DNA from 3 places in the Mesorhizobium sp. M2A.F.Ca.ET.037.01.1.1 genome. Region 1 is predicted to be linked to each of the others. Evidence: predicted binding sites of a transcription regulator. Region 1 holds the regulator's gene; each other region holds the start of a gene.
What was found. The regulator PhoB, encoded in region 1, activates phosphate uptake and scavenging genes when phosphate is short. The targets are predictions, from matches to a motif close to TGTCATNNANCTGTCAT.

Region 1 (9,411 bases):
CTTAGCGTGTCAGCGACAGGCCATGGCATCATCACAAGGCCGCGATGACCGGGGAGGACGTGCGAGACGATGTCGGTCGGAATCCGTCACGACGATTTGCGCCGGCGCAACCGCGCCATGGTGATTTCGGCCGTGCGCCGCGCCGGCCAGCCATCGCGGACGGAAATTGCCGCCACCACCGGCCTCAGCCACTCGACCATTTCGGCGATCTCCGCCGATCTGATCCAGGAGGGCATCCTCACCGAGAGCAAGGCCAGCGAGCCGACGGCGTTGAAACGCGGCCGGCCGCAGATCGGCCTGGCGCTGAATCCCGAAGCCGCCGCGGTGCTGACGGTGGTGCTGTCGCTGAACTTCCTGTCGGTCGCCGTCATCGACTATGCCGGCCAGGTGATCGCCGAGGAACAGCGGCGCCTGGACACGCTCGTCATGCCGCGCGACGAGCTGATCGGCGAGTGCCTGGCGATCGTCCGGCGCCGGCTGCAGGATCCCGATCTCGACGTGGGCAGCGTCGCCCGCATCGCCATGGGCATTCAAGGCATCACCGATTCCCACGCGCGCGCCATGCTATGGTCGCCGATCACGCCGCTGACCGACATTCCGTTCGCCGACATCCTGGAGAGGGAATTCGGCATCCCCGCCACCATGGAGAACGACTGCAACATGATGGCGGTGGCGCTGCGATGGCGCGATCCCGAGCGCTATCGCGACAATTTCATAGCCATCCTGCTCTCGCACGGCATCGGCATGGGCCTGGTGCTGAAGGGCGAATTGTTCACCGGCACGCATTCCTCCGGCGGCGAGTTCGGCCACATGATCCATCGTCCGGGCGGCGCGCTTTGCCGCTGCGGCCGCCGCGGCTGCGTCGAGGCCTATGCCGGCAACTACGCCATCTGGCGCAGCGCCATGGGGATAAGCGAGGACGCCGCGCCGACCGACATCGGCGACGCCGACATGCGCGCGCTGGCCGCAAAGGCCCGGCAGGAGGACGGCCCCGAACGGGAAGCTTATCGTCGGGCCGGCGAGGCGCTGGGCTTCGGTCTTGGCAGCCTGTTCGCCCTCATCGACCCGGCGCCGGTCGCCATGGTCGGCGTCAGCGCGGCCGCCTTCGACCTGATCGAGCCGGCGCTGAGGGAGGCGATCGCCCAGACCGCCGGCGGCCAGCACTCGAGCTCGATCTCCTTCGACACCGAGCCGAACGAGCTGCCGCTGATCCGCGAAGGCTGCGCCACCCGCGCGCTGACCTTCGTCGATCAGGAGATCTTCGCGCCGGGTGTCCAGGCAAGAGCGGGCAAGCACGTCGCATAAGCCGCAAGCTCAAGCGCCGGGATATGCTGAGATTCAGGTCAGGCCGAGTCGAGAATGGTGGGTTCCGAGAACCGGAACGGAGCGTACTTTTTGGTACGTGAGTACCGGAAGCGCAGGAAGCCGCCATTCGCAGGCCGGCCTCACCTGAATATCAGCATATCCCTAGTCTTCCCGGATTGCATAACCCGCCCCGCGGATGGTGCGGATGACGTCCGGCATGCGGCCGTTGTTGACGGCCTTGCGCAGGCGGCCGACATGCACGTCCACCGTGCGCTCGTCGATATAGATCGTCTCGCCCCAGACATTGTCGAGTAGCTGGCTGCGCGAGAACACGCGGCCGGGATGCCGCATCATGAACTCGAGCAGGCGGAACTCGGTCGGGCCCAGCCTGATCTCGCTCTTCTTGCGGTAGACGCGGTGCGATTCGCGGTCGAGCACGATGTCGCCGACCTTGAGCACGCTGGACAGCACCTCCGGCTTGGCGCGGCGCAGCAGCGCCTTGACGCGCGCCATGAACTCCGGCGTCGAGAACGGCTTGACCAGATAGTCGTCGGCGCCGGTGGACAAACCTCGAACCCGATCGCTTTCTTCACCGCGCGCGGTCAGCATGATGATCGGCAGCCGCTCGGTCTCGGGCCGCATCCTGAGACGCCGGCAGAGCTCGATGCCGGAGACCGCCGGCACCATCCAGTCGAGCACGAGCAGGTCGGGAACATTTTCCTGAAGGCGGATTTCGGCCTCGTCGCCGCGGGTCACCACTTCCACCTGGTAACCCTCGGATTCGAGATTGTAGCGAAGCAGCACCCCCAGCGGCTCCTCGTCCTCCACCACCATGATGCGTGGCGCGATCATCGGGGTAACCTTTTCCGTCAGGCGGCCGGCGCCGACATTGCCGTCTCGTCCTGCTTGGGACGGTTGGCGGGCAATTGCGTGCCGGTCAGCACATAATAGGCGTTCTCGGCGATGTTGGTCACATGGTCACCGATGCGCTCGAGGTTCTTGGCGCAGAACAGAAGATGAGTGCAAGCGGTGATGTTGCGCGGATCTTCCATCATGTAGGTCAACAGCTCGCGGAAGACGGAGGTGTATTTGACGTCGATGCGTTCGTCGTCGTTGCGAAGCTTGGCCAGCGCCGTGGCATCACCCACCGTATATTCCTGAATCACGCCCTGGACCTGGATCAGCACCAGTTGCGCCATGGAATCGATCGAATGCGTGAGGTCGCGCGGGGCGGTGCTGACGCCGACTGACCCGACGCGCTTGGCGATGTTCTTGGCGAGATCGCCGATGCGTTCGAGGTCGCCCGCCATGCGTATCGAGCCGACCACGTGGCGAAGATCGTCCGCCATCGGCTGGCGCTTGGCGATCAGCGTGATGGCGCGGTCGTCAAGCTCGCGCTGACGCGCGTCCATGATGGCATCGTCGGAGACGACGCGCTGCGCCAGCGCATTGTCGCTTTCGAGCAGGGCCCTGGTCGAGCCGCCGACCATGGAGCCGGCGAGATCGCCCATGTCGTTGATGAGCCGGCTGATCTGCCTCAGATCCTCGTCGAACGAGGCGACGGTATGTTCGGCCATGATGTTGTCCTCGTATGAGCTCAGCCGAAGCGGCCGGTGATGTAGTCCTGGGTGCGCTTCTCGCGGGGCGAGGTGAATATCTTCTCGGTCCGGTCGAATTCCACCAGCTCGCCCAGATACATGAACGCCGTCTGCCGCGACACGCGCGCCGCCTGCTGCATGTTGTGGGTGACGATGACGATCGTGTAGTCGGCCTGCAATTCGTCGATCAGCTCCTCGATCTTGGCGGTCGAGAGCGGATCGAGCGCCGAGGCCGGTTCGTCGAGCAGGATGACCTCCGGCTTCACCGCGACGGTGCGGGCGATGCAAAGGCGCTGCTGCTGGCCGCCCGAGAGGCTCTGGCCGCTGGCGTTGAGCTTGTCCTTAACCTCGTTCCAGAGTGCGGCGCGCTTCAGCGCCGACTCGACGCGGCTGTCCATCTCGGCCTTGCTGATCTTCTCATAGAGCCTGACGCCGAAGGCGATGTTCTCGTAGATCGACATCGGGAACGGCGTCGGCTTCTGGAACACCATGCCGATCTTGGTCCTGAGCAGGTTGAGGTCCTGCGAGCGATCGAGGATGTTCTTGCCGTCGAGCAGCACCTGGCCCTCGGCGCTCTGCTTCGGATAAAGCTCGTAGATGCGGTTCAAGACGCGCAGCAGCGTCGACTTCCCGCAGCCCGACGGGCCGATGAAGGCGGTCACGCTGCGCTCGGGCAGCGACAGGTTGATGTCCTTCAGCGCCTTCGACTGGCCATAGTAGAAGTTGAGGTTCTTGACCTCGATCTTGGCCTTCTCGACGGTCGTGTCGGCTACGTTCAGGTCGGTGGACAACATCGGTTTCATCTGTCCTCTCTGCGTCCGGTTAGGCTGCGGGCGATGATGCTCAGCCCGAGAACCGTCAAGGTGATCATGAGTGCGCCCGTCCAGGCCAGCTGCTGCCATTCCTCGTAAGGGCTGAGAGCGAACTGGAAGATGGTCACCGGCAGGCTGGCCATCGGGGCATTGAGATTGCTCGACCAGAACTGGTTGTTGAGCGCGGTGAAGAGCAGCGGCGCCGTCTCGCCGGAGATGCGGGCGATCGCCAGCAATATGCCGGTCACGATGCCGGACAGCGCCGCGCGGTAGGCGACGGAGCGGATCACCACCCAGCGCGGCGCGCCGATGGCGGTGCCTGCCTCGCGCAGCGCGTTGGGCACGAGGTTCAGCATGTCCTCGGTGGTGCGCACCACGACGGGGATCACCAGGATGGACAGCGCGACGGCGCCGGCGATGGCCGAGAAGTGCCCCATCGGCCGCACCATCAGCTCATAGACGAACAGGCCGACGATGATCGAAGGGGCCGACAACAGGATGTCGTTGATGAAGCGCACCACCGTGGTGAGCTTCGAGAAGCGGCCATACTCGGCCATGTAGGTGCCGGCCAGCACGCCGATCGGCGTGCCGACGAAGATGCCGATGATGGTCATCACGATGCTGCCGTAGATGGCGTTGAGCAGGCCGCCGGCATCGCCCGGCGGCGGCGTCATCTGGGTGAACACGGCCAGCGACACCCCGGAGAGCCCCTTGTAGAGCAGGGCGCCGAGGATCAGCGCCAGCCAGGCAAGGCCGATGCCGGCGGCGATGACGCACAGCGCCATCATCACGGCATTCTTGCGCTTGCGGCTCTGGTGAATTGATGCGGCAGTCGCCATCGGTCAGGCTCCCGTGCGGCTATCGATGCGCAGCAGCATGTAGCGTGCGAGCGCCAGGATGATGAAGGTTATTATGAACAGGATCAGGCCGAGAGCCACCAGCGAGGAGGTGTAGATCGCGCCATCGGCCTCGGTGAACTCGTTGGCGATCGTCGCCGAGATCGTCGTGCCCGGCGCGAACAGCGAGGCGCTGATGCGATGCGCGTTGCCGATGACGAAGGTGACGGCCATCGTCTCGCCGAGCGCGCGGCCGAGGCCGAGCATGACGCCGCCCATGATGCCGACGCGGGTGTAGGGAATGGTCACGCGCCGCGTCACCTCCCAGGTCGTGCAGCCGATACCGTATGCCGATTCCTTCAACACCGCCGGCACCGTGTCGAACACGTCCTTGGTGATCGAGGTGATGAAGGGCAGCACCATGATGGCCAGGATCAGGGAGGAGGTCAGCAGGCCGATGCCGTAGGGCGGGCCGGCAAACAGGCTGTTGAGGCCGGGGATGCCCTTGAAGAGCCAGATGATGAAGGGCTGGATCGTCGTCTGCAGAAAGGGCGCGAAGACGAACAGGCCCCAGATGCCGTAGATGATCGAGGGAATGCCGGCCAGAAGCTCGACGGCGATGCCGATAGGGCGCCTGAGAGGGCGGGGGCAAAGCTCGGTCAGGAAGACGGCGATGCCGATGCCGATCGGCACGGCGATGATGATGGCGATGGCCGAGGTGACGATAGTGCCGTAGATGGGCGCCAGCGCGCCGAAATTCTCGGTGACCGGGTTCCAGGATTCGGTCGAAAGGAAGGATATGCCGAATTTCGACAGCGCTTCCCACGATCCGGCGATCAGCGAGATGGCGACCCCGCCGAGCAGAACCAGCACGAGGATGGCGGAAGCGCGCGTAGCCGCCCGGAAGACCATGTCGGTGAAGGCAAAGCGGCGCACTGTCGCTTCCCTGGTCCGCATGGCGGACGATGTCGCGGCTTCGGAAACGGCACTCATTTAGCCCCTCGCATTTCGAAAGAGACAGGAGGGCGCCGGAAGCGCCCTCCCTTGTTCGTCAGATTACATGCCGGAATAGAGCGGCTTGCCGTTCGCGTCGACGATATCCTTGCCCCACATTTCCTCGACGCTCTTCACGACCGCGTCGGGCATCGGAACATAGTCCAGGCTGGCGGCCAGCTCGTCGCCCTTGGCGTAGGACCAGGCGAAGAACTTGAGCGCCTCGCCGGTGGCGGCGGCATCGTCGGGCTTCTTGTAGACGAGGATCCAGGTGGCCGACGTCATCGGCCAGGTTTCGGCGCCGGCCTGGTTGGCCAGGATGACGCCGTAGCCCGGCTGCGAGTTCCAGTCGGCATTGGCCGCGGCGGCCGAGAAGGCGGCGGCGGTCGGCTCGACCTTCTTGCCGTCCTTGTTGATCAGGTCGGTGTAGGTCAGCTTGTTCTGCTTGGCATAGGCATATTCGACATAGCCGATCGCGCCGCCGGTCTGCGAGACGTTGTTGGCGACGCCCTCATTGCCCTTGGCGCCGATGCCCACCGGCCATTCGAGCGCGGTGTTGACGCCGACCTTCGACTTCCAGTCGGCGCTGACGTCGGCCAGATAGTAGCTGAAGTTGAAGGTGGTGCCCGAGCCGTCCGAACGGTGCACGACCGCGATCGCCTGGTCGGGCAGCTTGACGTCCGGGTTGAGCTTCTTGATCGCTTCGTCGTTCCAGTTGGTGATCTTGCCGGAGAAGATGTCGGCCAGCGTCGGGCCGTCGAGCACCAGCTCGCCCGGCTTGACGCCTTCGAGGTTGACGACCGGAACGATGCCGCCCATCACCATCGGGAACTGCGCGAGCCCGGTGGAGTTGAGATCCTCGCCCTTCAGCGGCGCGTCGGAAGCGCCGAAGGTCACCGTCTTGGCCTTGATCTGCTTGATGCCGCCGCCGGAGCCGATCGACTGGTAGTTGAGACCGATGCCGGTCTCCTTCTTGTAGGCGTCGGCCCACTTCGCATAGATCGGATAGGGGAAGGTGGCGCCGGCGCCGGAGATATCGGCTGCCATCGCGGCGGAGATGCTAAGGGTTGATGCCGCAGCCATTGCAATCGCAACGGCCGCAGAGCGGATGAAATGTCTCATGTGGCCTACTCCTGTTCGGAAGATGGTCTTTCGGCACCCGTTCTATCGGCGCCCGGTGAGCGCAATAGACTTCGATTATTACAGTCGCATGACAGTTTCGTGTCAGCCCGGTAACGCCTGAACGGGGATGCTCGGAAGGGCTTCCGGCGGTCTCTGCGGGTCGGCCGGAGTTTGCCGCGGGAATCAGCGACTTGTCTGACTTTTGAATCAAAAATTATCCCGGCGGCCGGATCGCGGCCGCCGGGAAATAAAATCCGGACGAGAGCGCGTTGCCTGCATGCCAGAGCGGATCATGGCGTGGCCATCGCCGAAAACAGGTCCGTTGGGGTAGAGTCGACGCTGTTTCTTGTTGGCGGTCGCTGCTCCCGCCCGTAACCGAAGAGCGGAATCAATGCTACGATTGTCAGAGCTTGGCGTTTGCTTTGATATGGTGCGATCGCACCATACGCATACGTCAACGCCTTGCGCCCGCCTGCCGGCTAAATTCGCTTTAACCCGCGCTGCGCCGGGTCTCGATATCCGAACCCAGCCAGCGCTCGAGCTTTTCGAGCAGCGCCCGCGGGCTGATCGGCTTCGGCAGGTAATCGTCCATGCCGGCCTCGAGGCAGCGTTCGCGGTCGCCCTTCAGCGCATGCGCCGTGACGCCCACGATCGGCACATGCGTGCCCATGTCCTGCTCGAGCTTGCGAATGGCGCCTGTTGCTTCCAGCCCGTTCATTTCCGGCATCGACACGTCCATCAGGATCATGCGCGGATTGAGCTTGCCGAAAGCATCGAGCGCCTTGCGGCCGTTGCCGACGATCTCGAAGCGGTAGCCGGTCTCGCCAAGGATCTGGGTGAACACCATCTGGTTCACCTCATTGTCCTCGGCAACGAGGATGTCGAGCCCGCGCTCGGCTTCGGCCGGGCGTTGGCGCGCACGCACGGGCGGCGGCTGCAGCATGGCGCGGTCCGACGTCGCCGTCTGCGCCGGCGCGGCTTGCGATAGGCTGCCGCCAACGGCGGGTCGTGCCGCGGCGCTGCTGTGGCGATGACGCTGGATGGTCGCGACCAGCGTTTCCAGAAGGACGGAGGAGCGCGCCGGCTTGATCAGCTGCGCATCGATGCCGAGGTCGCGATAGGTCGTGTTGGCAAGCGACTGGTCGACCGAGGTCAGCATGATGATGGGCGTATGCGCCAGGCCCGCCGTGTTGCGCACGATGCGCGCCATCTCGGCGCCGGTCATGCCCGGCATCTGATAGTCGAGCACGACGCAATCGACCGGCACGCCATAGGCGGCGGCGGCAATCAGCACCTTAAGCCCTTCGGCGCCGCTTTCGGCCGCGCAGGCATCGAACGTCCACGACGCCATCTGCTCGCTCAGGATCGAGCGGTTGACGGCGTTGTCGTCGACGACGAGCACGCGCGCGCCGGTGACGTCGACCGGTGTGATGCGCTGCCCGCCCTGCTCGGCCCGGGGCAGCGTGACCGTGAACCAGAAGGTCGAGCCCTTGCGCTCGGCGCTGTCGACGCCGATCTCGCCGCCCATCATCTCGACCAGCCGCGAGGTGATGGCGAGGCCAAGCCCGGTGCCTTCGTGCCGCCTGGTCGAGGAGGTATCGACCTGGCTGAACTTCTCGAACACCACCTTCAGCTTGTCCTCGGGAATGCCGATGCCGGTATCCGTCACGGAAATGGTGAGCTTCGTTCCCGCGGGAACCCGCTCGCCTGTCACGTCGACCAGCACATGGCCCTCATCAGTGAACTTCACCGCGTTGCCGAGCAGGTTGGTGACGATCTGCCTGACACGGCCGACATCGCCGACGAACTGGCCTTCGAGCCCCGGCTGGATGCGCACGATGAGCTCGAGGTCCTTCTCCTTGGCGCGCGTCGAGACCAGCGTCGCCACATCCTCGATCGCCTCGGCCAGATTGAACGGCGCCGGGTCGAGCACCAGCTGGCCGGCGTCGATCTTGGAGAAATCGAGGATGTCGTTGATGATGGTGAGCAGCGCGTTGCCGGATTTGACGATGATGTCGGTGAACGTCTTCTGCTTCGGATCGAGGTCCGACTTTGCCAAAAGCTCTGCCATTCCAAGGACCCCGTTCATCGGGGTGCGGATCTCGTGGCTCATATTGGCGAGGAATTCCGACTTGGCCCGGTCGGCGAGCACGGCGCGCCGCTGTGCTTCGCTGAGCTCGGCCTCGCGCTGCTTGAGCTCGGTGATGTCGGTGGTGGAGCCGATGAGATAGAGCGAGCCGTCGGAGGCGATCATCGCGCCCTTGCGCGCGAACTGGTGCCTGACGCTGCCGTCCGGCAGCACCACCGTCTCTTCGATCTCCTGAGTTTCGCCGGTGCGCAGCACGGCAAGGTCGCCGGCGACGAAGGCTTCGCCGTCGGCGCCGAATATCTCGACGTCGGTCTTGCCGATCGCCTCTTCCTTGCTGAAGCCGGTGAGATCGCACCAGCCCTTGTTGACATAGAATTGCCTGAGGTCCGAACGCTTGGCGTAGATCGACACCGGCACATTGTCGATCAGGCTGCGGAACACCTCGTTCTCGCTCATGCTCTGCCGAAGCGCCTGCTCGCGCGCCTTGACGTCGGTGATGTCGGTGCTGGAGCCGACCAGATGCACCGACCCGTCAATGGCCACCAGCCGGCTCTTGCGCGTCATAAGCTGCCGCACGGTGCCGTCGCGATGGGTGACAGCCTCCTCGACCTCGCGCCCCGCGCCGGTTGCCACGACTTCGGTATCGTCATTGCTGA
Region 2 (9,411 bases), on a different contig from region 1:
TCTGCTTCAGAACGCGCATCGACTGGTCGTAGCGCATGTTCTGGTTGACAGAGAGGATCTTGCCGGAGGCAGCCGCCTCGTCGCGCAGCCTCACCGCTTCCTCGACCGAAAGCGCCAGCGGCTTCTGCGCCAGGATCGCCTTGATATGCGGCTGCTTGAGCGCATGGCGGATCAGCGCCGGCTGCTGGTCGGGAGGAAAAGCGAGGTCGACGATCTCGACTTGGCTGTCCTCGATCAATTGCTCCGGCGTGTCGTGGACGGTCGGGATATGCCAGCGATCCGCCACCTTCGCGGCATTCGCCTTGGTCCGGGAAGCGATCGCCACCACCGGAAAGCCGGCCTGCGCATAGGCGGCGAGATGGCATTCGGCCATGATCATGCCGGCGCCGATGCAGCCGATCCGGTAGTCCTTGACCCGGACCTTTACGTCCGGCTCGAAACCCGTGCTCGCCATCCATTCCTCCCATCGAGGACTGGATATAACGCGATGGTCCGGGCGTCAGCCAAGGCCAGCGCCATCATTTCCCATCAGCGCTATCAAGCGGCCGCGATCAGCACCGCGCTGTCCGGCGACCAGCTAAGCACGACCGGCTGACCTTCAGCCAACCTTTCGGCGCCGGTGTTCTGGACGATCACCTTCAGCGTCTGGCCATCGCGGTCGACGAAATAGGTGCTGTTGTTGCCGGCGAAGATGCGCTTCGAGACCTGCCCAGTGAGCATGTTGGCACCGACTGGATCGGGCTTTGCCGCACCGGTCGAAATCCGGATGCGTTCCGGCCGGACCGCGCAGCTCGCCTTGGCGCCGGCCGGCACCGAGGCGCCTGTCGAAGCCGCGATCGTCGTGCCGTCGGGCAGCTTGATCCCGGAGCCGGTGGCATTGCCGCGAAAGATGTTGGCGTCGCCGAGGAAGGTCGCGGCGAACTCGCTTTGCGGCCTGTCGTAGATCTCTTCCGGCGGTCCTTCCTGCACCAGCCGGCCGTCACGCAATATGCCGATGCGGTCGCTCATCGTCAGCGCCTCTTCCTGGTCGTGGGTGACGAAGATGGTGGTGATGCCGATCTCGCGCTGAATGCGCTTCAGCTCGATCTGCATGTCGACGCGCAGCGCCTTGTCGAGCGCGCCGAGCGGCTCGTCGAGCAGGAGCACGCGCGGCTTGGTGACGATGGCCCGCGCCAGCGCCACGCGTTGGCGCTGGCCGCCGGAGAGTTGGTGCGGCTTGCGCCCGCCGAGCTTGCCGAGCTGCACGAGATCGAGCGCGCGCTGCACTTCCTTAGCGATCGTCGCCTTCGGCTCGCCGCGCACCGAGAGGCCGAACGCGACATTGTCGGCGACGCTCATATTCGGGAACAGCGCATAGTTCTGGAACACCATGCCGATGCGGCGCTTCTCGACCGGCACCCGCTCGACGCTTTCGCCACCGATGGCGATGCGGCCGGAATCGGGAAAATCGAAGCCGGCGATCTGGCGCAGCAGCGTGGTCTTGCCGCTGCCGGAAGGGCCGATGACGGTGACCACCTCGCCCTTCGCCACCTGCAGGCTGACCGAGCGCAGCACCGCGACCGGGCCGAAGGATTTCGAGACCTCGGCGATGTCGAGAAGCGCTGGGCTGTTGTTGGAGCTGGTGGCCATGGCGTTAGTCCCGGATGAAGGCGAAGCGCCGTTCCAGCCTGCGGCTGGCGTAGGAAAGCGCGTAGTTGACGGCGAAATAGATCAGGGCGCCGAGGATGTAGAGCGGCATCGCCTCATAGGTGCGGCCGATGACCTGGTTGATGGCCTGCATCAGATCGGTGATGCCGAGCAGCGAGACCAGGGCGCTGCCCTTCACGGCGTCGGTGACGCCGTTGATCCAGGGCGGCAGGAAGCGGCGGAAGGCCTGCGGGAAGATGACCGAGGTGAGGCGCTGCCGGAAGGTCAGGCCGATCGCCATCGCCGCCTCTGACTGGCCCTTCGGTATCGAGGCCACGGCGCCGCGCACATATTCGACGACCTGCGCCGTCTTGAACAGCGTGAGCGCCAGCACCGCCGCCCAGAAGGACTGCAGATGCAGTCCGACCGCGGGCAGGCCGTAATAGACGAAGAACATCAGCACCAGGATCGGGATGCCACGGATGGTGTCCGAGAAAATGCGCACCGACCAACGGAGCGGCGCCGGCCCATAGACGAGGCCGACACCCAGCAGCACCCCTGCGATCAAAGACAGGACCACGACCAGCAGCGAGACCCACAAGGTCAAGGCGAAGCCCTCGGCGAGGAACGGCAGGGCGTAGAGGATCTGACTCAGCATCTCAGCGCGCCGCCCTGAAACGGCGTTCGACCAGCCTGAGCGCGAACAGCAGGGCGTAACCGGTCACCAGATACATCGCCGTCGTCACCAGATAGACCTCGACGATGCGGAATGTGTTGAAGTTGATCCACTGGGCGCCATAGGTCAGCTCGGGCACGGAGATGACCGAAGCGATCGAGGTGTCCTTGAACAGCGAGATGAAGGTGTTGGACAGCGCCGGCAGCGTGATGCGCAGCATCGTCGGCAGGCGCACATGGATCAGGCGCTGCCATGGGGTGAGGCCGATCGCCTTGCCGGCGTCGAGTTGGCCGCGCGGCACGGCTTCCAGGCCGGAGCGGAACACTTCGACCAGATAGGCGCCGCTATAGACCGACAGCGTCACGACAAAAGAGGTGGGCGCGCTGTAAGCGAGGTCTATGACGGTCGGCACACCGTAAAAGACGAGGTAGACGAGCAGGATCAATGGCACGTTGCGGATGAATTCGACATAGGCCGCGATGATCGTGCGCACGACGCGCCCGGCCGAGACGTACCAGACCCCCAGCACCAGGCCGATGACGATGCCGATGGCGATCGAGATCACGGCGAGTTCGAGGCTGAGCAGCAGGCCACCCCAAAGCTTGTCGAAATGCCGCCAGATCAGGTTGAAATTGAGCGTGTAGCCCATGCATCCGTCTCAATGGCTCGCGGTGACAAACAATCTCTTGTTTTGGCGCAATTTCGGACGGAAAACCGCTTCACACTTTTCCTGAAATTGCTCAAGGATTCGTCACCCGCACGGCCCGTGTCGAGGAGGCGGAAGAGCGCCTGTCGCGCTCCTCCGCCGGCTTGGCGTAGGCTTGGTCAGATGACCGGGAAGCCTGGATGGCGCGGCGGCGGCTCCTGGCCGAAATATTCCTTGAAGGCGGCGTCATAGAGCGCCGTCTCGTGGCCGAACATGGCAATGGTGAAGGTCTGGTTGACGAAGGTCAGCCAATCCAGGTCGCCTTGCCGGACGGCAGCGCCGTAAAGCATCGAATACCAGCTCTTGCCGGCGTCAAAATATTTGTCCGGGTTGCGCGAGGCGAGCCAGCGCACCGTCGACAGATCGACGGCCGCGGCGTCGGCTCGCTTGGATTCCAGCGCTTGCAGCACGTTCGCCTGGGTGTCGATCTGCAGCACCTGAGCCTGCGGCAAGGCAAAATGCACCGAGCTTTCGGCATCGACATTCTGGAGGATCGAGATGCGGGTGTTGGCGCCATTCGCCAGGAGCTTGTCGAAGGTCTTGTTTTCGGAGCCGGGCAGCGTCAGCAGCGCCACGCCCTCGACATAGTAGGGCCGCGAGAAATGGATCAGCTGCGAGCGCTGCGCGGTCATGGTCATGAACTGGATGGTGATGTCGACCTTGTTGGTCGTCACGTTGGGGATGCGCTGCGCCGGGTCCTGGGTGACGAACTCGACCTTGGTCGGGTCGTCGAAGAGGCCCTTGGCGAGGATGCGGCCCATGGTGATGTCCATGCCGACCAATTCACCGGCGTCGTTCTCGAAATGCCATGGCGCATTGGTGCTGCCGGTGCCGACGATCAGTTTGCCACGATCAAGCGCGGTGCGCAGCACGCTATCGGATGCGGCCTGCGCGGCTGCCTTCTCGGCGCTGATGGCGGTAAGCGCGCCGGCGGTGGCCAGCCCCGCCATTCCAAGTTTCAGAAAATCACGTCTGCCGGATGTGTCGTTCACGGCGACCTCCTTTGATGGTGTGTTCCCCAATGCAGCAGAAATACACGCCGCAATCAGCGATTGTCTCTTACAAGAGACGTGTGTATCCTGTACAAGACAGATACTAGCACCAGGAATCGACAATGCAAGAGAGTGAAATGCTGACCGGGTGGCCGAGCGAAGGCACGGGCGAAGAGCGGCCAGCTGGCTCGCGCGAGAAAGGTCTCAACAGGGTCCTGAACATCCTGGAGTTCCTGCACGCCAACCAGCGAGCGATCGGCATCGGCGAGCTGGCAAAGGGGCTCAACGCGCCGCGCTCGACCACCTACACGCTGGTGCGCGAGCTGGTCGAAGCCGGTCTCCTGGAAATGGCCGGCGACGGCAATCGCGTCTATTTCGGCAAGAAGCTCTATCTCTACGGGATGGCCTATATGCGCGGCAACGACCTGCTGAGGCGCGGCCGCCAGGAGGTCGATACGCTGTCGCGCGAGACCGGGGAGACGTCCGAGCTCTGCATGCTGCAGAGCGGTCGCTACACCATCATCCATTCAAGCCCGGGCACGAGGCCGTTCCGCATCAGCTCGGCCACCGGCCTGCAGATTCCGCTGCCATGGACTGCTTCGGGCCGGTTGCTGCTGGCCGGTCTTGATCGCAGCCGGATCGAGGCGATGGTCACGGAAGACGATCTCGTGCTGCCGGACGGCCGCAAGATAGAGATCGATGACTTCATCGATGACATCGCTCGGGCGCGCGTCACCGGCTATTGCGTCACGTCAGGCCTTGTCGACGCCTATACCAAATGCCTGGCGGCGCCCGTGTTCTCGGCGCCTGGCAAGGTCGAGGCAACGATGTGCCTTGTGGTGCCGATCGACACGTCGGAAGCGCGGACTGGCGAATTGGTCGCGTTGCTGCGCGAGCGCGCCGCCCGGCTTTCGATCTCGTAGACTGTGGAGCGCGGGAAACTGCCCGCTCAGGCGATGATGTCGGGAATGATGCGGTCTTCCAGCGCCGACAGCCGGTCTTTCAGGATCAGCTTCTTCTTTTTCATGCGCTGAATCTGAAGCGGGTCGCAGCCCGTGGCGATCATCGCGTTGATGGCGGCGTCGAAATCGGCGTGTTCTTGTTTGAGCCGGGAATATTCGAGGCGTATTTCAGCCTGTTCCTGTTCGGACATTATCTACCGTCTGCGTATGCATCGCCCAATCGGGCTGTTTGGGCGGGACCGGCTGGGTTTGTGACTTTTCGTCTGAGGCCGGCGCGCAGCCCTTATCACATTTCACTTTGTCGTGGAATGCTACCACGTGTCATTCGACATCGAGATCGGTTGGTGGCAGACTGTCACGGTGCCGTCACAGTCTCAACCTGCGGTGGACGTGCCTGCGACGGCTGCAATCGAGGAAACCATGAAAGGGAGAACCAATCATGTCTCTTGCATCCCATCTTGATGAGTTGCAGCGGAAACACGGTGATATCGAGCGCGAGCTCACCGACGCCATGAACCATCCTTCGGTGGACGACCTCGAAATCGTGAATCTCAAGCGACGCAAGCTGGCAATCAAGGACGAGATTGAAAAGCTGAAGGCTAGCCCGACGACACACTGAAGCTCCTCCAGGCACCATCGCCGCAACCCGCCGCGGTGAAACGTCCGGTGGCAGGAAATGCCACCGGCATGGTGTTTTTTAACTGAAATCGATGGAACGTTCGGTCGCGGATGCCGCGATCGGCAGAGCTGGCGTTTTTCGCGTGGCGGCTGCTGATTTGCCAACCTCGCCTGGCGCTTGCCATTGACAAGCCATCTTTGCTCCGCCACCTCATGCCGGGAACTTTCAGATGAAGGCGACCGGCATGACCGGATATTTCTCTTCTCCCTTCCCACGGCGCAGGTCGGTCGGCGTTTCGGTCGGCGGCGTGATGGTCGGCGGCGGCGCGCCCGTCGTCGTGCAGTCGATGACCAACACCGACACCGCCGATGTCGACCAGACTGTCGCCCAGGTCGCGGCGCTGCATCGTGCCGGGTCGGAAATCGTGCGCATCACCGTTGACCGCGACGAGAGCGCGGCGGCGGTTCCGCGCATCCACGAGAGGCTGCTCAGGCTCGGCATCGATGTGCCGCTGGTCGGCGACTTCCACTATATCGGCCACAAGCTCTTGGCCGATCATCCGGCTTGCGCCGAGGCGCTGGCGAAATATCGCATCAATCCCGGCAATGTCGGCTTCAAGGACAAGAAGGACCGCCAGTTCGCGGCGATCGTCGAAATGGCGATTAGACATGACAAGCCGGTGCGCATCGGCGTCAACTGGGGTTCGCTCGACCAGGAGCTGTTGACCCGGCTGATGGACCAGAACCAGGCTCAGGGCTCGCCGCTCACCGCGCAGGAAGTCACGCGCGAGGCGATCGTCCAGTCGGCCATCCTGTCGGCCGAGATGGCGGAAGAGATCGGGCTTGGCCGCGACAAGATCATCCTGTCGGCCAAGGTCAGCGGCGTGCAGGACCTGATCGCCGTCTATACCGAGCTTGCCACACGCTCCGACCATGCGCTGCATCTCGGCCTCACCGAGGCCGGCATGGGCACCAAGGGCATCGTCGCCTCTTCGGCCGCCATGGGAATCCTGCTGCAGCAGGGCATCGGCGACACGATCCGCATCTCGCTGACGCCGGAGCCCAACGGCGACCGCACGCGCGAGGTGCAGGTGTCGCAGGAATTGCTGCAGACCATGGGCTTCCGGCAGTTCGTGCCGATCGTCGCCGCCTGCCCAGGCTGCGGCCGCACGACATCCACCGTCTTCCAGGAACTCGCCCAGAGCATCCAGGCCGATATCCGCAAGAACATGCCGGTGTGGCGCGAGAAATATCCGGGCGTCGAGAACCTCAAGGTCGCGGTGATGGGCTGCATCGTCAATGGTCCCGGCGAATCCAAGCATGCCGACATCGGCATATCCTTGCCTGGCACCGGCGAGACGCCGACGGCGCCTGTCTTCATCGACGGCAAGAAGGCGGCGACGCTGCGCGGTCCGTCCATCGCGCAGGATTTCGAGAAGATGGTCGGCGACTATATCGAGCAGCGCTACGGACACGGCAAAGCCGCGGCCGAGTAGGCCTATGCACCGTTTCCTCACGGTGGCCCTGGCCTTGCTGTGCAGCTTGAGTTGGGTGGCGGGCGCGTCCGCCGACCCGCCGCAGTCGAAATCGGCCGGCAAACGGCTGATCAACCGAGTCTGCGATCTGATCGAAGCCCAAGCCCAACAGAACGGGCTGCCCAAGGATTTCTTCGCCCGGCTGATCTGGAAGGAAAGCCGCTTCGATCCGAACGCGGTGAGCCCGGTCGGCGCCGAAGGCATCGCGCAGTTCATGCCGGGAACCGCCAAGATGCGCGGCCTGGCCAATTCCTTCGACATCGAGCAGGCCATTCCGGCTTCCGCGAAATATCTAGCCGAGATGAAGGCGGGCTATGGCAATCTCGGCCTCGCGGCCGCGGCCTACAATGCCGGCGAGAACCGCGTGTCGCGCTGGCTGGCCTCCGGCGGCTTCCTGCCGATGGAGACGGAAAGCTATGTCTTCGACATCATGGGCGAACCCGTCGACAAGTTTTCCGACAAATCCTATGCCGGCACCGTCGAGCCGCTCGACCCCAAGATGAGCTTCGCGGTCGCCTGCCGCCGGCTGCCGGTGATCATGTCGCGGACGGTCGCCATGGCCTCGATCAACGTCAAGCCGTGGGGCGTGCAGGTGGCGGGCAATTTCCGCCGTTCCGCGGCGATCGGCCAATGGCTGAGGGTCAAGAGCCGGTTCCCGGCGCTGCTCGCCAGCCATGATCCGGTGGTGAGCCGGGTGCGCACGCCGATCGGGCGGCGCGGCATCTACGCGGTCAGGATCGGCGCGGACTCGCGCGGCGAGGCCAACGGCATCTGCGACAAGCTGCAAAGCGTCGGCGGCGCCTGCGTGGTGATGCGCAACCGGTAGCTATGCCGTCTTAGCCGTCACCGTCTCGCTGAGCCAGGTGCCGATCTTGGCGCCAAGGCGGTCGGGCGATACCGGCTTCGGCAGATAATCGTCCATGCCGGCCTCGATGCATTTCTCGCGGTCGCCCTTCAGCGCATGCGCGGTGACGCCGATGATCGGCGTGCGCTCACCGTTCTGCGCTTCCATCGCACGGATGGCGCGGGTCGCCTCATAGCCGTTCATTTCCGGCATAGAGACGTCCATCAGCACCAGGCGGGGGCGCAGCGCGCGGTACATTTCGACAGCCGTGCGGCCATTGCCGGCGATGCGGTAGCTGAGACCGAAGCCATTGAGGATCTGGCCGAAGACCAGCTGGTTCACGTCATTGTCCTCGGCGATCAGGATATCGATCGGGCCGCTCGGCGCTGCGGTCGATTCCGGTGCCGCCGGCACGGGCGCCGCCGGGCCGCGAATGACGGTGAAGGACGGCGCCGCCGCGACCGGCTCGCGCACGAAATGAGCCTTGGTGCCCTGCATGCGCGCCTTCTGTATGGCGGAGATCACCGTGCCCAGCAGCACCGCCGAACGCGCCGGCTTGGTGAGATGCGCGACGATGCCGAAATCGATAACCATCCTGCCGAAATCCACCTGGTCGACCGAGGTGAGCAGCACGACCGGGATGGACGAAAGCCGGCTGTCGGCGGCAATCGCCTTGGCGACATCGGCGCCGTTCATGCCGGGCATCTGGTAGTCGAGGATAATGCAGTCGACAGAGGCGCCGAGCTGGCAGGCGCGGTCGAGGAAGGCAAGGCCGACAGCGCCGCTTTCGGCGGCCGCACAGTCGAAGCTCCAGCTTCTGAGCTGCTCCAGCAGAATCTCCCGGTTGACCGGATTGTCGTCGATGACCAGCACCCGGGCGCCGGTGACATCGACCGGCACCAGCTTGTCGGCCGCCGCCTGGTTGTGCGCCGGCAGCGGCACGGCGAACCAGAAGACGGAGCCGCGGCCGATCTCGCTTTCGACGCCGATCTTGCCGCCCATCAGGTCGACAAGCCGGGCGCCGATCGCAAGGCCAAGCCCGGTGCCTTCGTGGCGACGGGTCGAGGAGCCGTCGACCTGGGCGAATTTCTCGAACACGCTTTGCAGCTTTTCGGCCGGGATGCCGATGCCGGTGTCCTCGACGCGGACCTTGAGCTGGACGACGCCGTCGACGACATCGCCGCCGACATCGACCAGCACATGGCCCTTCTCGGTGAACTTCACGGCGTTGCCAAGCAGATTGGTGACGATCTGGCGGAAGCGTCCGGCATCGCCGACGACAAAGGCCGGCAGGCGCGGGTCGACGCGCACGATGAGCTCGAGGTTCTTTTCGGCAACGCGCGCCGACACCAGCGTCGCCACATCCTCGACCGCTTCCGCCAGGCGGAAGGGAGCGGGGTCGAGGGTGAGCTGGCCGGCATTGATCTTCGAGAAATCGAGGATGTCGTTGAT
Region 3 (4,817 bases), on a different contig from region 1:
CCATCCGACGGCGCAGGTCGAAAACTCGACCCTCGGCCGCTGGACCGAGATCGCCGAGCGCAGCCGCGTCGCCGAATGCGACCTTGGCGACTATTCCTACATGATGCAGGACTGCGCCGTCTGGTGCGCCACCATCGGCAAGTTCTCCAACATCGCGGCGAGCGTGCGCATCAACGCCACGAACCATCCGACCTGGCGGCCGACGCTGCATCACTTCACCTATCGCGCGTCCGACTATTGGGACGACGCCGAGCATGAAAGCGAGTTTTTCGCGCAGCGCCGCGCCAGGCGCGTCACCATCGGCCACGACACCTGGCTCGGCCACGGCTCGACCGTCCTGCCGGGCGTCATCGTCGGCGATGGCGCGGCCGTCGGCGCCGGCGCCGTGGTGTCGAAGGATGTCGCGCCCTACACCATCGTCGGCGGCGTGCCGGCGAAACCGATCCGCGAGCGCTTCGACCGCCGCACCGCCGAGCGGTACCAGGTCTTAGCCTGGTGGGACTGGGACCATGCAACACTGCGCGCCGCGCTCGACGATTTCCGAGAGCTGTCGGCCGAGGCGTTTTTGGAGAAATACGGCGGCTGATTTCGGTGAATGGTTAACGGTGAATGGTCAATAGTGAATGGCAACGAAGCCCTTCTTTCTCACCATTCACCATTCACCATTCACCATTCACCATTCACCATTCACATCCTTGACACATGACTCGGACAAGAGCCGATCTCGCCCAGGAGATCGCCATGCTCGCCACTGTTAGACCCTCGCTCGCCGGATTTTTCGAAGGCTCCAACCCCACGCCGCCGGTCCATCTCGGCACCCGTTACGACGCGTCGGGCAACTTCCTGCCCGAACCGGGCAACACCTTTGTCTGCCATCTGGTCGAGGGCTCGCCTTCACAAGCTGCCATCATCGAGGTCCGCGAGCGCATGCTGGCCATGCCGGATGCCGATCGGCTCGCCTTCACGCCGATCTCCAGCCTGCATATGACGCTCTTCCAGGGCATCATCGAATATCGCCGCCGCCTTCCTTACTGGCCTTCGGACGTGCCGCTCGATACCAGCATCGACGGTATGACCCGCCTCTATCTCGAGCGCCTGCAAGGCTTCGAGGGCCACGGTCCCTTCAAGGTGAAGATTGTCGACGTCGTGCCGACCGGCCTCACCGTCGCCGGCGCCACCGAAGAAGACCGCCAGGTCCTGAAAGCCTGGCGCGATGCGCTGTCTGTGCCGTTCGGCTACCGTCATCCGGACCACGACACCTATGTCTTCCACATCACCTTTGCCTATCAGCTCCGCCGCCTCGATCGAGCTGAAGGCTCCTGCCTTCTGCAGCTTCAAGGACATGAAGCATTTCGAGGAATTGCTGGTGCTTGGCTAGCGGTTCTGCACGGGGATTTTGAAAAGTTGCCGTTTGTTGACGGGCACGATTTGGCTGAAGCCTTCCAACCTCGTCATTCCAGGGCGAAGCAGCCGCGAAGCGGCGTCGCGGAGACCCTGGAATCCATTCCGTGACCCTCGTCGAAGAGTGCGGCGGAGCAGAATTCTGCACCGCAGCAGCGCCCATGCGTCACGGAATGGATCCTCGGGTCTGCGCGCGTCGCTCCGCTCCTTGCTCCGCCCGTGGATGACGACTGGGGTGGACGTTTCGGCCAATCTCTTACGCATGCCGCCCGCCAACACAAACATAGCCGGCCCGGTCGAAATCCATGTGCCGGGGAATTAGCGCCCGAAGCCTGTGACTCGTAACAAAAATGACATCAATCCGACACCCCAGCTTCATCGGGCTGCGCTAGCGAAGGTTAACGGACCCTCGAAACCGCGACGTACCGGAGTTTTGCCATGTCAGCATCATCGGCCACGCTCGAAATCCGCGGCGTAACCCGACGATTTGGCAAGAACACCGCTGTCAGCGACATCAACATCTCGATCCCGCGCGGTCAGATGGTCGGTATCATCGGCCGCTCCGGCGCCGGGAAGTCCACGCTGCTGCGCATGATCAATCGTCTCATCGATCCCAGCCAGGGATCGATTTTTTTTGACGGCGCCGAGGTCTCCTCCCTGCAGGGCTCGCCGCTGCGCCGCTGGCAGCGCGACTGCGCCATGATCTTCCAGCAGTTCAACCTCGTGCCGCGCCTCGACGTCTTGACCAATGTGCTGCTCGGCCGCCTCAACCATCGCTCCACGGTTTCCAACCTGCTCGGCATGTTCACGCGCACCGAATGCGCGGAGGCGGTGGCCGCGCTCGAGCGCCTCGACATCGCACGCACCGCGCTGCAGCCGGCCGGCACGCTGTCCGGCGGCCAGCAGCAGCGTGTCGCGATCGCCCGCGCCATGATGCAGCAGCCGAAAGTGCTTCTGGCCGACGAGCCGATCGCCTCGCTCGACCCGCTCAACGCCAAGGTGGTGATGGATTCGCTGCGCGACATCAATCTGCGCGAAGGCATCACCGTCGTCACCAATCTGCACACGCTGGACACCGCCCGCGCCTATTGCGGCCGCATCATCGGCATGGCCGCCGGCAAGGTCGTCTTCGACGGCGCCCCGCAAGACCTCGACCGCGACGCCGTGAGCACCGTCTACGGCGCCGACGCCAGCGGCGCCGAGATCTCCGAGGCCATTACGTCGACCAGCGTGACCATCAGGCCGAAGATCACCGCATCCGCCGGACCGCTCGAACCCGCCTTCCCTGGCTACTGAGTCCATTGCCCCGACCCCAGTCGGTCCGGGCAAATCGTGGATTTCGGCAGAGCAACCCGGATCGCCCGCCAGCGTCAAAGGCAAGACTTGAAAAATCAGAACGCCGGCGCGCAGCCGGAACAACAGGAGAGAGAGCAAATGTTCAGGAAGATGGTTTTTGGAGCGGTTTCGCTGCTCGCCATGGCCGCAAGCGCCGCGCACGCCGCCGATATCAAGGAATTCCGCGTCGGCATCCTCGGCGGTGAAAACGAGACCGACCGTCTGCGCAACTATCAGTGCCTCGCCGACCACCTGAAGTCGGAATTCGGCTTCGAGAAGGTTTCGCTGTTCCCGGCCGCCGACTATGACGGCGTCATCCAGGGCCTGCTCGGCGGCACGCTTGATTTCGCCGAACTCGGCGCGTCCGGCTACGCCAGCGTCTATCTGAAGGACCCGAAGGCGGTCACCCCGATCCTCACCACCAAGCAGACCGACGGCTCGACCGGCTATTACTCGGTTGGCCTGGCGCTGAAGACCTCCGGCATCACCGACATCAAGTCGGCCAAGGGCAAGAAGCTCGGCTATGCCGATCCGGATTCGACCTCGGGCTACCTGATCCCGCTGACCCAGATTCCGAAGGACACCGGCGCTTCCAACGAGACCTACTTCGCCTCGACCCAGTTCAACGGCGGCCACGAGAACAACATCCTGGCCGTGCGCGACGGCAAGGTCGACGTGGCGGTGGACGACTCCTCGGGCATCGGCGACTTCAAGAACGGCTACACCTCGGGCACCTTCCACAAGGAAGTCGCCAAGGGCGCGGTCGACCCGAACGACTTCGTCGAAGTGTGGCGCTCGGGCCTGATCCCGAACGGTCCGCTGGTTGTCCGCACCGCGCTGGGCGACGACATGACCGCCAAGCTCACCGCTTTCTTCACCGCCCTGCCGGCCAAGGACAAGGCCTGCTTCGAAGGCATCGAGGGTGGCGACTTCACCGGCTACGTCCCCGTGAAGCCTGACTTCTACAACGTCATCGTCGAAGCCCGCAAAGCCGCTATCGGCGGCTAAAGGCATCAGGAAAGGGCGGCGTCGCAAAAACGCCGCCCTTTTTGCATTCACGTCATGACCCTTTCGACAACGATCCATTCCGACGCCACCCGCCAGCAGGCCGACGCCTGGCGGCGCCAGACGTCGCTGCGCCGCTTCTACACGGCGCTTGCCGTCGGCCTGCTGCTTGTCGCCATGTTCGCGACCATGTGGTTCGCCGACGAGGCCAATGCCGGCCACTTTTTCGACCGGCTGCCGCACATCCTCGATTTCTTGAGCTGGCTGGTCCCGAAGGACTGGAACGACGTTTGGCGTGCGCTGTTCGACATCGCCTCGCCCAGCGACAAGGGAACGCAGGAATTCAACTTCCCGCTCGGCCGCGTCTATGTCTGGAGCGGCTTCTACATCCCCGAATATTTCGAGCTGATGCTGACGACCGTGAACGTGGCGCTGGTCTCGACCTTCATCGGCTTCGTCTTCGCCGTACCTTTCTCCTTCATCGCCGCGCGCAACCTGACGCCGAGCCCGATCCTGCGGCTCGTCGTCAAGCGCCTCATGGAACTGCTGCGGGCCTTTCCCGAGATCGTCATTGCCGGCCTGTTCGCGGCCATCGTCTCGATCGGCCCGGTCGCGGCCATCATCGCCATCGGCCTGCATTCGATCGGCGCGCTGGGCAAGCTCTTCTACGAGATCAACGAGAACATCGACATGCGCCCGGAGGAGGGCCTGCGCGCGGTCGGCGCCAACTGGTTCGAGCGCGTGCGCTTCGCCGACCTGCCGCAGGTGCTGCCCAATTTCATGTCCTATACGCTGCTCCGGATCGAGATCAACGTGCGCATCTCGACCATCATGGGCGCGGTCGGCGGCGGCGGCATTGGCGAGGAGCTGAAGCTTGCCATCTCGCGCGGCTTCGGCGCCAAGACGCTGGCGCTGGTGCTCCTGCTCTTCGTCACCATCATCCTCGTCGACCAGTTCTCCGCCTGGCTGCGCCGCAAGCTCGTCGGCGAGCAGGCTTTCCTGATGAGCGCGTGAAATGGCCGCCATGACCGCCGACGAAATCAGCGCCATCGAAAACCGCCACCCGCAGATCTTCC

Region 2: a site for PhoB is predicted at 5,316-5,332, ahead of EOA27_RS05875 (YdcH family protein). Genes of this name have one in related genera too.
Region 3: a site for PhoB is predicted at 1,753-1,769, ahead of phnC (phosphonate ABC transporter ATP-binding protein). Genes of this name have one in related genera too.

What each region holds. Positions count from the first base shown of each region.
Region 1 covers NZ_RZSA01000089.1:1,375-10,785, reverse strand. Annotated here, with positions in the region: gene EOA27_RS07135 (ROK family protein) at 70-1,305, shown strand; gene phoB (phosphate regulon transcriptional regulator PhoB) at 1,468-2,157, opposite strand; gene phoU (phosphate signaling complex protein PhoU) at 2,175-2,882, opposite strand; gene pstB (phosphate ABC transporter ATP-binding protein PstB) at 2,903-3,706, opposite strand; gene pstA (phosphate ABC transporter permease PstA) at 3,703-4,554, opposite strand; gene pstC (phosphate ABC transporter permease subunit PstC) at 4,558-5,544, opposite strand; gene pstS (phosphate ABC transporter substrate-binding protein PstS) at 5,608-6,666, opposite strand; partial or broken gene EOA27_RS07100 (PAS-domain containing protein) at 7,157-9,411, opposite strand, start outside.
Region 2 covers NZ_RZSA01000067.1:139-9,549, reverse strand. Annotated here, with positions in the region: gene EOA27_RS05910 (Gfo/Idh/MocA family oxidoreductase) at 1-454, opposite strand, end outside; gene EOA27_RS05905 (ABC transporter ATP-binding protein) at 538-1,629, opposite strand; gene EOA27_RS05900 (amino acid ABC transporter permease) at 1,634-2,284, opposite strand; gene EOA27_RS05895 (amino acid ABC transporter permease) at 2,286-2,951, opposite strand; gene EOA27_RS05890 (transporter substrate-binding domain-containing protein) at 3,128-3,958, opposite strand; gene EOA27_RS05885 (IclR family transcriptional regulator) at 4,123-4,923, shown strand; gene EOA27_RS05880 (YdcH family protein) at 4,950-5,153, opposite strand; gene EOA27_RS05875 (YdcH family protein) at 5,402-5,581, shown strand; gene ispG (flavodoxin-dependent (E)-4-hydroxy-3-methylbut-2-enyl-diphosphate synthase) at 5,826-7,076, shown strand; gene EOA27_RS05865 (lytic transglycosylase domain-containing protein) at 7,081-7,941, shown strand; partial or broken gene EOA27_RS05860 (response regulator) at 7,942-9,411, opposite strand, start outside.
Region 3 covers NZ_RZSA01000437.1:306-5,122, forward strand. Annotated here, with positions in the region: gene EOA27_RS20755 (DapH/DapD/GlmU-related protein) at 1-586, shown strand, start outside; partial or broken gene EOA27_RS20760 (DUF1868 domain-containing protein) at 742-1,378, shown strand; gene phnC (phosphonate ABC transporter ATP-binding protein) at 1,840-2,697, shown strand; gene phnD (phosphonate ABC transporter substrate-binding protein) at 2,836-3,744, shown strand; gene phnE (phosphonate ABC transporter, permease protein PhnE) at 3,799-4,755, shown strand.